Regions from separate parts of the Kitasatospora atroaurantiaca genome, predicted to be linked through region 1. Evidence: riboswitches for the same ligand, from Rfam matches in the RefSeq annotation. Region 1 holds a riboswitch; the other holds the start of a gene.
The links. A riboswitch is a leader RNA that binds a small molecule or an ion and turns the genes downstream of it on or off. The one in region 1 is predicted to bind cyclic di-AMP.
Positions count from the first base shown of each region.

Region 2: linked by a shared signal. The riboswitch ahead of FB465_RS05360 (transglycosylase family protein) and the one ahead of FB465_RS37550 (LysM peptidoglycan-binding domain-containing protein) in region 1 are both predicted to bind cyclic di-AMP.

Region 1 is NZ_VIVR01000001.1:4,624,598-4,629,321, reverse strand. It holds gene eno (phosphopyruvate hydratase) at 111-1,400, opposite strand; gene FB465_RS37550 (LysM peptidoglycan-binding domain-containing protein) at 1,626-2,528, opposite strand; cyclic di-AMP (ydaO/yuaA leader) riboswitch at 2,534-2,702, opposite strand; gene FB465_RS21230 (cytochrome P450 family protein) at 2,914-4,158, opposite strand; gene FB465_RS21225 (SDR family NAD(P)-dependent oxidoreductase) at 4,314-4,724, shown strand, end outside; gene FB465_RS21220 (nucleoside triphosphate pyrophosphohydrolase) at 4,700-4,724, opposite strand, start outside.
Region 2 is NZ_VIVR01000001.1:1,173,919-1,178,642, forward strand. It holds gene FB465_RS05355 (hypothetical protein) at 1-1,704, opposite strand, end outside; cyclic di-AMP (ydaO/yuaA leader) riboswitch at 2,030-2,190, shown strand; gene FB465_RS05360 (transglycosylase family protein) at 2,175-3,341, shown strand; gene FB465_RS05365 (hypothetical protein) at 3,461-3,661, shown strand; gene FB465_RS05370 (hypothetical protein) at 3,787-4,536, opposite strand; gene FB465_RS05375 (LacI family DNA-binding transcriptional regulator) at 4,678-4,724, opposite strand, start outside.

The DNA of each region.
Region 1 (4,724 bases):
CCATCTCTCGTACCCCCTGCTGATCGCACCGGTGCCCCGGCCCCACCCTACGGGGTGAGAGCCGGGGCACCGGTACTACAGCTGTGTGTCAGCCCTCGTACTTGCCGTGCTTACTGGTCCGCAAAGCGGAACCGCGGGAACGCGCCACGCCCGGCGTACTCGGCGGCGTCGTCGAGGATCTCCTCGATGCGCAGCAGCTGGTTGTACTTGGCGACGCGCTCGGAGCGGGCCGGGGCGCCGGTCTTGATCTGGCCGCAGTTGGTGGCGACTGCGAGGTCGGCGATGGTGACGTCCTCGGTCTCGCCGGAACGGTGCGACATCATGCAGCGGTAGCCGTTGCGCTGGGCCAGCTCGACGGCGTCCAGGGTCTCGGTCAGCGAGCCGATCTGGTTGACCTTCACCAGCAGCGCGTTGGCGGTGCCGGTCTCGATGCCCTTGGCCAGGCGCTCCGGGTTGGTCACGAACAGGTCGTCACCGACCAGCTGGACCTTGGCGCCGAGCTTGTCGGTCATGGCCTTCCAGCCGTCCCAGTCCGACTCGTCCAGCGGGTCCTCGATGGAGACCAGCGGGTACGCGGCGACCAGCTCGGCGTAGTAGTCGATCAGCTCGGCGGAGGTGAGCGCCTTGCCCTCGAACTGGTACGCGCCGTCCTTGTAGAACTCGGAGGCGGCCACGTCCAGCGCCAGCGCGACGTCCTTGCCGGGCACGTAGCCGGCCTTCTTGATGGCCTCGGTGATGAGGTCCAGCGCCTCGCGGTTGCTGTCCAGGTTCGGGGCGAAGCCGCCCTCGTCGCCCAGGCCGGTGGAGAGGCCGCGCTCCTTCAGGACGCCCTTGAGGGTGTGGTAGACCTCGACGCCCCAGCGGACGGCCTCGGAGAAGGACTCCGCGCCGATCGGAGCGATCATGAACTCCTGGATGTCCACGTTGGAGTCCGCGTGCGAACCGCCGTTGAGGATGTTCATCATCGGGACGGGCAGCACGTGCGCGTTCGGGCCACCCAGGTAGCGGAACAGCGGGAGGTCGCTGGCCTCGGAGGCGGCGTGCGCCACGGCGAGGGAGACACCGAGGATCGCGTTGGCGCCGAGCGAGGACTTGTCCGGGGTGGCGTCCAGGTCGAGCATGGCCTGGTCGATCAGGCGCTGCTCGGTGGCGTCGTAGCCGACCAGCTCCGGGCCGATCTGCTCGATGACGGCGAGGACGGCCTTCTCCACGCCCTTGCCGAAGTAGCGGTTCTTGTCACCGTCGCGCAGCTCAAGGGCCTCGAAGGCACCGGTGGAGGCGCCGGACGGGACAGCGGCACGACCGGTGCTGCCGTCGTCGAGGCCGACCTCGACCTCGACCGTGGGGTTGCCGCGCGAATCGAGAATCTCACGGGCTACGACGACATCAATGGACGGCACGAGCATCTCCTTGCGGAAGCAGGGTCCTGCGGACAGGGGTGGAGTCTGCGGGGACGATTGCGGAGTCGTTACGACCAGAGCCTAACCGCACCGGCGCTCCGGGCCACGCTGCCCTTGGCCCCGTCTCACCGTGTGGCCCGGCTACTCGCCGGTAGTTCACCTGAATGACCGCGAAAGGGGGCGTTCCGGCCGCCGCCGGAACGCCCCCTGGTCCACGCCGCGGTCTCAGCCGAGGTGGAGCACCTGGCCGGGGAGGATCAGGTCCGGGTTGCCCCCGACGGTCGACCTGTTGCCGTCGTACAGCTTGTGCCAGCCGCCCGAGAGGTGCTGGTCGTGGGCGATGTCCGACAGGGTGTCACCCGGCACGACGGTGTAAGTGTTGCCGACCGCGGACGTGCTCTGCTGGACGGGGGCGGCCTGCGGGGCCGGGGCCGCCGGAGGAACCGGGACCGGGACCGCCTGAGGGATCGTGACCTCGGGGGTCGCCGGGGCTGCCGGGGTCGCCGGGGTGGACGGCGTCGCGGCAGGGGTCTGCGCGAACTGGTTGTAGATCTCCTCGTGGCTGGTCCAGTACCAGTTGCCGTCCTTCTGGTACCAGTACTTGCCCGAGGCCTCGTCGTAACCGGCCTTGCCGGGGAAGACCGGGACCACGGGCGCCTGGGCGGCGTCCTGCTCGCCGGCCTTCTTGGAACCCTGGATGGTGCCGGCGGCGCTGGCCGCACTGTCGCTGTCGACCTGGGCGGCCGAACCGCCCTTGGTCAGACCGGCCTTGACGGAGCAGACGGGCCAGGCGCCGGGACCCTGGGAGGCGAGCACCTTCTCGGCGACGGCGATCTGCTGGCCCTTGCTGGCCTGGTGGGCCTGCGCGGCGTACTGGGCGCCGCCGTAGGCCTTCCAGGTGCTGTTGCTGAACTGCAGGCCGCCGTAGAAGCCGTTGCCGGTGTTGATGCTCCAGTTGCCGCCGCTCTCGCACTCGGCGACCTTGTCCCAGGTCGACACGGGGGCGGCGTGGGCGCCGGTGGCGGTGAGCAGCGGCATGGCGAGACCGACTCCGGCCACGCCTGCGACGGCGATGGCCTTCTCGGTCTGCGTACGACGGCGGTGACGGCCCGAACCGGTGAAGAGCATGAAGACGTCCCTCTCCGCACGCCTGCGAGGTGAGCTGTCGGGTTCGGACCGGGAGGTGGCCCGGCCGCCTGCCGCAGGAACGGTCCTGCGTGGGCGGCTTCACCCCAAGCCGTGGGGGAACGGCAACTGACCTGGGTCCCCCGCCCCTGCCCAAGGGTCTGGTCGGTGTCCCGGCAGCGCGGCGGGCAGGACTCGGCGTTCCGCGCACGGGGTTCGCAGCTGCGAACTTCAGGGAGAGTAAACAGATGAGCCCACCGATCACAAGCTCATACCGCCTGCATCACAAGGGAATTACGGTCCGTCACCGATCGTCTACAAACGATCCAACTTTGTCCATATTGATGCGTATTCGGATCGTTGCTGGACAGAGCCGGTCAACACGCCGTCAGACGGCCGTGAACGACACCGGCAACTCCCGGAGCCCGCGCATGATCAGGCCACCGCGCCAGCGCAGGTCCGCCGGGTCCGCCGCGAGTCGGAGGTCGGGAAGGCGGGTGAGCAGCGTGGCCAGGGCGGCCTGGCCCTCCAACCGGGCCAGCGGGGCACCGATGCAGTAGTGGGTGCCGTGGCCGAAGCCCAGGTGCGGGTTGTCCTTGCGGGCCAGGTCGAGGGTGTTCTCCTCGGCGAAGCGGGCCGGGTCGCGGTCGGCCGCCGCGAGCACCACCAGGACGGGGTCGCCGACCGGGATGTCCACACCGCCGATGGTCAGCGGCCGGGTCGCGAACCGCCAGGTGGCAAGCTCCACCGGGCCGTCGAAGCGCAGCAGTTCCTCGACGGCCGTGGCCAGCAGGCCGGTCTCGCCGCGCTGGACTGAGGCCTGGAGGAGGGCCCGCTGCTCCGGGTGGCGGAGCAGGGCGAAAAGTCCGTTTCCGATCAGGTTCACGGTGGTCTCGAACCCGGCGAAGAGAAGGATGAAGGCCATCGCGGCCGCCTCGTTCTCGGTCAGGTGCTCGCCGTGGTCGCTCGCCCGGATCAGGCCGGAGATCAGGTCCTCGCCGAGGTCGGCCCGCTTGCGGTGGATCAGCTCCAGGAGGTAAGCCCGCATCTTCTTCACGGCGCGGGCCACCCCGCCGCGCGGGCCGCCGCCATGTCGGATCATCATCCCGGCCCAGTCCCGGAAGTCGTCCTGGTCCTCCGGCGGGACGCCCAGCAGGTCGCAGATCGCGTAGATGGGGAGCGGGAAGGCGAACTCGTGGATCAGGTCGGCCGAGCCGCGGGCCGCGAAGGAGTCGATCAGCCGGTCGGTGAGCTGCTGCACCCGGGGCTCGAACTCGGCCACCCGGCGCGGGGTGAACGCCTTGGAGACCAGCCGGCGCAGCCGGGTGTGGTCCGGCGGGTCGATGTTCAGCAGGTGCGTCATCAGGTCCGCCTGGCGTTCGCCCGGGATACCGACCCGGCCGGTGCGGTGAGCCTGCTCGCTGTGGTGGGCGGGGTTCTTGGACAGCCTGCCGTCGGCCAGCGCCTGCCGGGCGTCCGCGTACCGGGTGACCAGCCAGGCGTCCACCCCGCTGGGCAGCGTGGTGCGGTGCACGGGAGCGTGCTCGCGCAGCCATGCGTACGCGGGGTAGGGGTCGGCGGCGAACTCCCAGGTGAAGAGTTCCGGCTGGCTGGTATCGGGCGTTTCCGGCATGTCATGACCGTAACCGGTGCCGCGGAGGCGTGAGTCTGGTCACCTGGCGGGTAATTGCTGTTGCGGAGGGTCGCTACGTGCCTACGATCCTCCGATATGCCTTTGGTGGGCGCCGGTGCGGTGTCGTCCACAGAGCTCTGAAGGAGGAGCAGGCCATGCGAGTAGCCGGGGCAGTGGTGGTCATCGCGGTACTCAGCGGCGGATCGGGGGCCGACCTGGCCCGCCGGTTCGCCGCCGCGGGCGCGGCCGGGATGCTGATCGCCGACCAGCACCCGGGTGTTGCCGAGGACCTGGCCGCCGAGCTCGACCGTCCCGGCTGTCCGGTGGTCGGGGTGTGCAGCGACGTCCACCAGCCCAGCGACGTGGCCGCGCTGGTGGACACCGCGGGCAAGCACATCGGCCCGATCGACCTGTTCTGCGTGGCCGGGCCCGACGGCGAGCGGATCGTCTCGCTGGACGAGCTGCCCGACCACCTCGACCCGCTGGCCGAACTGCTCGCCCTCGTCGGAGACGCGATCAGCGAGGTCGTCCCGCAGCAGCGTCAGCCCTCCCCGAGCCCCGCATCG
Region 2 (4,724 bases), 3.5 Mb from region 1:
GATGGTGACCGTCTCACCGGCCAGCTGGTGCTTGGCGGTGGCGATCGCATAGTCGGACTGCCCGGCGGCGTCGATCAGCAGCCCGTCGAAGACGGTGCCCTTGTCCCGGCCGAGCGAGTGCAGGGCCACTCCCCCGGCCGCATTGCCGTAGAGGACGCTCGCCGAGTAGTCGAAGTCGTTGAGGTACGCGCCGTGCTCGATGCCCCAGCCGCCGTTGTGGTACGCCACGAACTGGCCGACGGTGTGGTGGTGCTGGGCGTTGAGCCAGACGAAGATGCCGTTCTGCAGGTTGTTGTGGGCGAGGCAGCGCTCGAAGGTCCAGACCCCCTCGCTGGTTTCCGGCCACTCGTAGCCCGAGGCCCCGGTGGCGCCCTGGACGCCGACGGCCACGCAGTCCCTTGCGACGCCTCCGGTGCCCGCCCCCAGGCTGAAGCCGGTCAGCCGGTAGGCGCGGGGGTTGGGCTCGAAGACCGTCCGGGAGGCCACGCAGGACTCGTACGCGATCTCGTCGGACGGGCCCTGCGGGGTACGGGTGTCCAGCGGGCCGTCCCACCAGTAGGCGTCCTCCCAGGTGTTGTGGCTGATGCAGCTTCGGAAGGTGATGCCGTGGCTGGCGTGCGGGACGAAGGCATGGCTGCCGGCGTCACGGACGACGACGCCCTCGACCACCGTCCCCCGGCTGCTGTCGCCGAGCATGTGGAAGTGCAGCCCGTACCGGCCCAGGACGGGCTCGGTGACGGGTGCTCCGTTCCACTTCTCCTTGCCCGCGTTACGAGGGCCGAGCCAGCGCAGTGCGGCGTGCCGGACGTCGGCAGGGCGGGAGCTGGTGAGGTGGACATGGGCGCGGCCCTCGGCGGTGCCCTCGACGCGGACGTTGCGGGTCAGATTGAGCACCTCGGCGCCGACGGTGACGCCGCCTCCGGTGGCGACCCGGGGGTGGGCGTAGTGCAGGGGCGCATCCAGGGTGACGGTGGCTCCGCTGATCTGCTGGATGGTCCGTAGGTCGTACTGGGCCGAGAAGCCCTCGGTGTCGGGGGCGGCCGTGGGGGTGACGGCGAGTTCGTCACCGACCCGCCAGCCGGTCGGGGCGGCGGCGAGGGTGATGGCGGTGTCACCGGCCTTCAGCGGGCCTGCGGCCCGGACCCAGGCCGTCCTGGCGGCGCCGTCCAGCCGGAGGTAGCCGGCGCCGGTGACCCAGAGGCCGGTGTCGGTGTCGACGAGCGTCATACCGCCGCCCTTGAACCGGCGTTCGTCGACGCCGGGGAAGCGCAGGGTGTGCACGGCCGTGTCGGCGGGTGCGAGGGCGAGGCCGCCCTTCACCTCGACGTTGCCGGCCGAGCTGAGGGTGATGGTCTTCTCGGCGGCGAAGACCAGGGAGCCGGAAGCTTCGATCAGCAGCGCGGCGACGCTCGCGTCGGTGTCCAGCACCACCCGGTCGGTGATCCTCACGGCCGTCCCCGGCCCCGGTACGGCTCCGCCCCAGCCGGCCGGGTCGGACCAGCGGCGTCCGCTCTGGTCGAGGGTGGGCGCGGGCCGGCTCGGCGGCGGCGGTGCGCTGTGGGCGTGGGTCGCCGCGGCCGGGGTCTCAAGGGTCGCTGCCGGGCGCTCCGAGTCGCCCAGCGAGCGGCGAAGCACCTCCTCGGCGCCGACGGCGGCGGCGACCGTGCCGACGGCCAGCCAGGCGAGGACCCTCCTGCGACCCACCCGGCGGGGGTCTTTGGTCCCTGGACCGGGCTCGGGTGGTTCCTCCTGAAGCGCCATGATCGACTAGCCCTCCCCCAGGCCGCATACCGGCTCCGTCGTCTGAAGCATAGGCAAGTCCCGGAGGGGGCTGGGGATTTGCTCGAAAGCGGCCGATTCCGACCGGGCCGACCAATCAAGTTCGGACACGAAGCTACCGGAAACGATCTGTGACCCAGGTCACAGGTGTTTGCAGTTTCAACTTAAGTCTGTCTAACGTGCTCCCCTGTTCGTGGTCACACGGACCCACTCATCCGGAACGCCGAGTCCTGCCGCCGGGTGAGTCGGCAACGCAGAAACGCACCACGGCAGGGGCGGGGGAACCAGGTAAGTCGCCCGGAGGCGGTCCTCGGACCGACTCGGGGCTTGGGGTGAAGCCGTGCTCAGCACGGCCGGGCAACTCCAGCCCGAATCCGACAGCTCACCTCGCAGGCGTGGGAGAGGAACGCATCTTCATGCTGCCCGTCAACGCCACCACGCGTACCCGCCGACTGATCGCCGCCACCGGCGTGGTCGGCCTCGGTCTCTCGATCCCGTGCTTCACCGCCGGCGCCGCCTCGGCCGCCCCCGTCTCCACCTGGGACAAGGTCGCCCAGTGCGAGAGCAGCGGCGACTGGAGCATCAACACCGGCAACGGCTTCTACGGTGGTCTGCAGTTCACCTCCAGCACCTGGGCCGCGTACGGCGGTCACCAGTACGCCGCCCAGGCGAACCAGGCCACGAAGGCCCAGCAGATCTCCGTCGCCGAGAAGGTCCTCGCCGACCAGGGCCCCGGCGCCTGGCCGGTCTGCTCCGTCAAGGCCGGTCTGACCAAGGGCGGCGCCCCCGCCCAGGTCGACACCAGCTCCTCCTCGTCCTCCGCCGCGGCGTCGCGCTCCGAGACCCGCGCCGCTGCCCCCAAGGCCGCCCCGCAGGCCGCCGCGCCGAAGACCGAGGCCCCCAAGGCCACCACCACCACGGACAAGACCTACACCGTGGTGTCCGGCGACTGGCTGTCGACCATCGCCCAGAAGAACAACGTCGAGGGCGGCTGGCAGAAGCTGTACGACCTCAACAAGTCGCTGCTGACCTCGGGCCCGGACCTCATCTACCCCGGTCAGAAGCTCGCGCTCGGCACGACGACCACCACGGCCGCCGCCCCGCAGCAGGCCGCTCCGCAGGCCGCCGCGCCGAAGCACAGCACCACGACGACCACGGCCAAGCGCGCCACGACCTCCGCGGTCAAGGCCTCGAACGTGACCGGCAGCAAGGCCGCCGCGATCAACTTCGCGCTCTCCAAGGTCGGCCAGGCGTACGTCTACGGCGGCAGCAGCAACGGCGGCTGGGACTGCTCCGGCCTGACCCAGGCGGCCTTCCGCGCGGCCGGCATCGCGCTGCCCCGCGTGGCCGCCGACCAGGCCGACGCCAGCACCCGCGTCTCGCTGGACAACCTGCAGCCGGGCGACCTGCTGTTCTGGTCCAGCAACGGCAGCAACTCCGGCGTCCACCACGTCGCCCTCTACGTCGGTGACGGCAAGTACGTCGAGGCCGCCAACCCGCGCGCCGGCGTGAGGACCGAGACCATCAGCAACTGGGCCCCGGACTTCGCCGGCCGGATCTGACGCCTCGGAAGTACCCGCAGGACACTGCCCCCGGAGAACTGGTCGTCTCCGGGGGCAGTCCCCTGTCCCCGCCCGGCCGGGCGGGGCATGCTGCTCTCCTGCCCCGAGGAGGAGTCGCCATGGCCCAGATCACCGTCACGCTCGATGCCGACCTCGCGATCGAGGTCATGCTGCTCTCCGGCACGAAGAACCCGCAGGACGCGGTCGAGCTGATCGTCCGTGACTTCCTGGCCAGGGGTCGCCGCACCGAGGCCCGTACCGGCGACGCCGCCGACGCGCAGCGCGCCGACAGCCCGAAGCCGATCGCCCAGGAGGGCTGAGAGCGGGCAACCGCTCAGGATCGGGCTACCCCAGGGGGCGCGGGGAACTGCGCGAGACCGGAAGGCAGCGACCTGCGCCCTCCCGCTTCGCGCAGTTCCGCACGCCCCTGGGGCACCCCGCAGCATCACTCACCGACGGACGGCTTGCCCGCGATCGCGTCGTAGACCCTGATGCGCAGACGGCGCTGCCAGCCCTCGCGCTGTTCGCGTGCCCGGGCCCGGGCGTCCTTCCGACTGCCCTCCGGGTAGCGGGCCCGCGCCCAGGGCGAGCCGGGGCGGGCCAGCCGGAGGGCCCCGACCACCGCGAAGATGGGCACCAGCATCCCGATCAGCCCGGTGAAGGCCTTGCCCTTGCTGAGCGCGACCAGCGCGAAGCCGGCGTTGACGACGACCGTGCCGGCGTACGTCCAGCCGGAGGCCGGGGCGCCGTCCGTGGAGGCCTGGTCGACACCGAACGGTGCCGCGCCGAGCAGCAGCAGTCCGCAGACCGCCGCGCCGAGCACCACGGTGTCCACCGAGAGCCGGCCCTCCTCGGACCAGTAGACGTCCCGCAGGTGCAGGATCAGCGCGAACTCGTCGAGTACGAGCGCCGTGCCGATGCCGAACAGTGCGCCCGCGATCTCGGCCCAGGGCCTCTTGTCGCCGACCGGCGAGGCCAGCCCGAGGCCGGCGATGATCATGAAGACCACGCCGAAGACCACGTGGTGGATGTGCAGCCCGCCTGACGCCACGTTCCCCGGCCACCAGGACACCTCGGCCCGGATCATCCGCACGCTGAGCCGGATGAAGAAGAACGCCCCGAGGAAGCCCAGCAGCAGGAAGAGCAGCGGCTGCTTGCCCGGGTCCAGGATCTCCTGCCGGTACCAGTCGCCCATCGGTCAGGCCTCCGTCACGGGAGGCCTGGGCTTCGCTGCCGTCTCCGCGGTCTGCTCGGATCTCATGATCCAAGGCTGGCACGGACACAGCACGACGGCCCTGCGGAGCAGCTGCTCCGCAGGGCCGTTCAGCTGATCGGTCTACTTCGGGTTGGCCCCGGTGGAGCCGCGCATCACCAGTTCGGGCT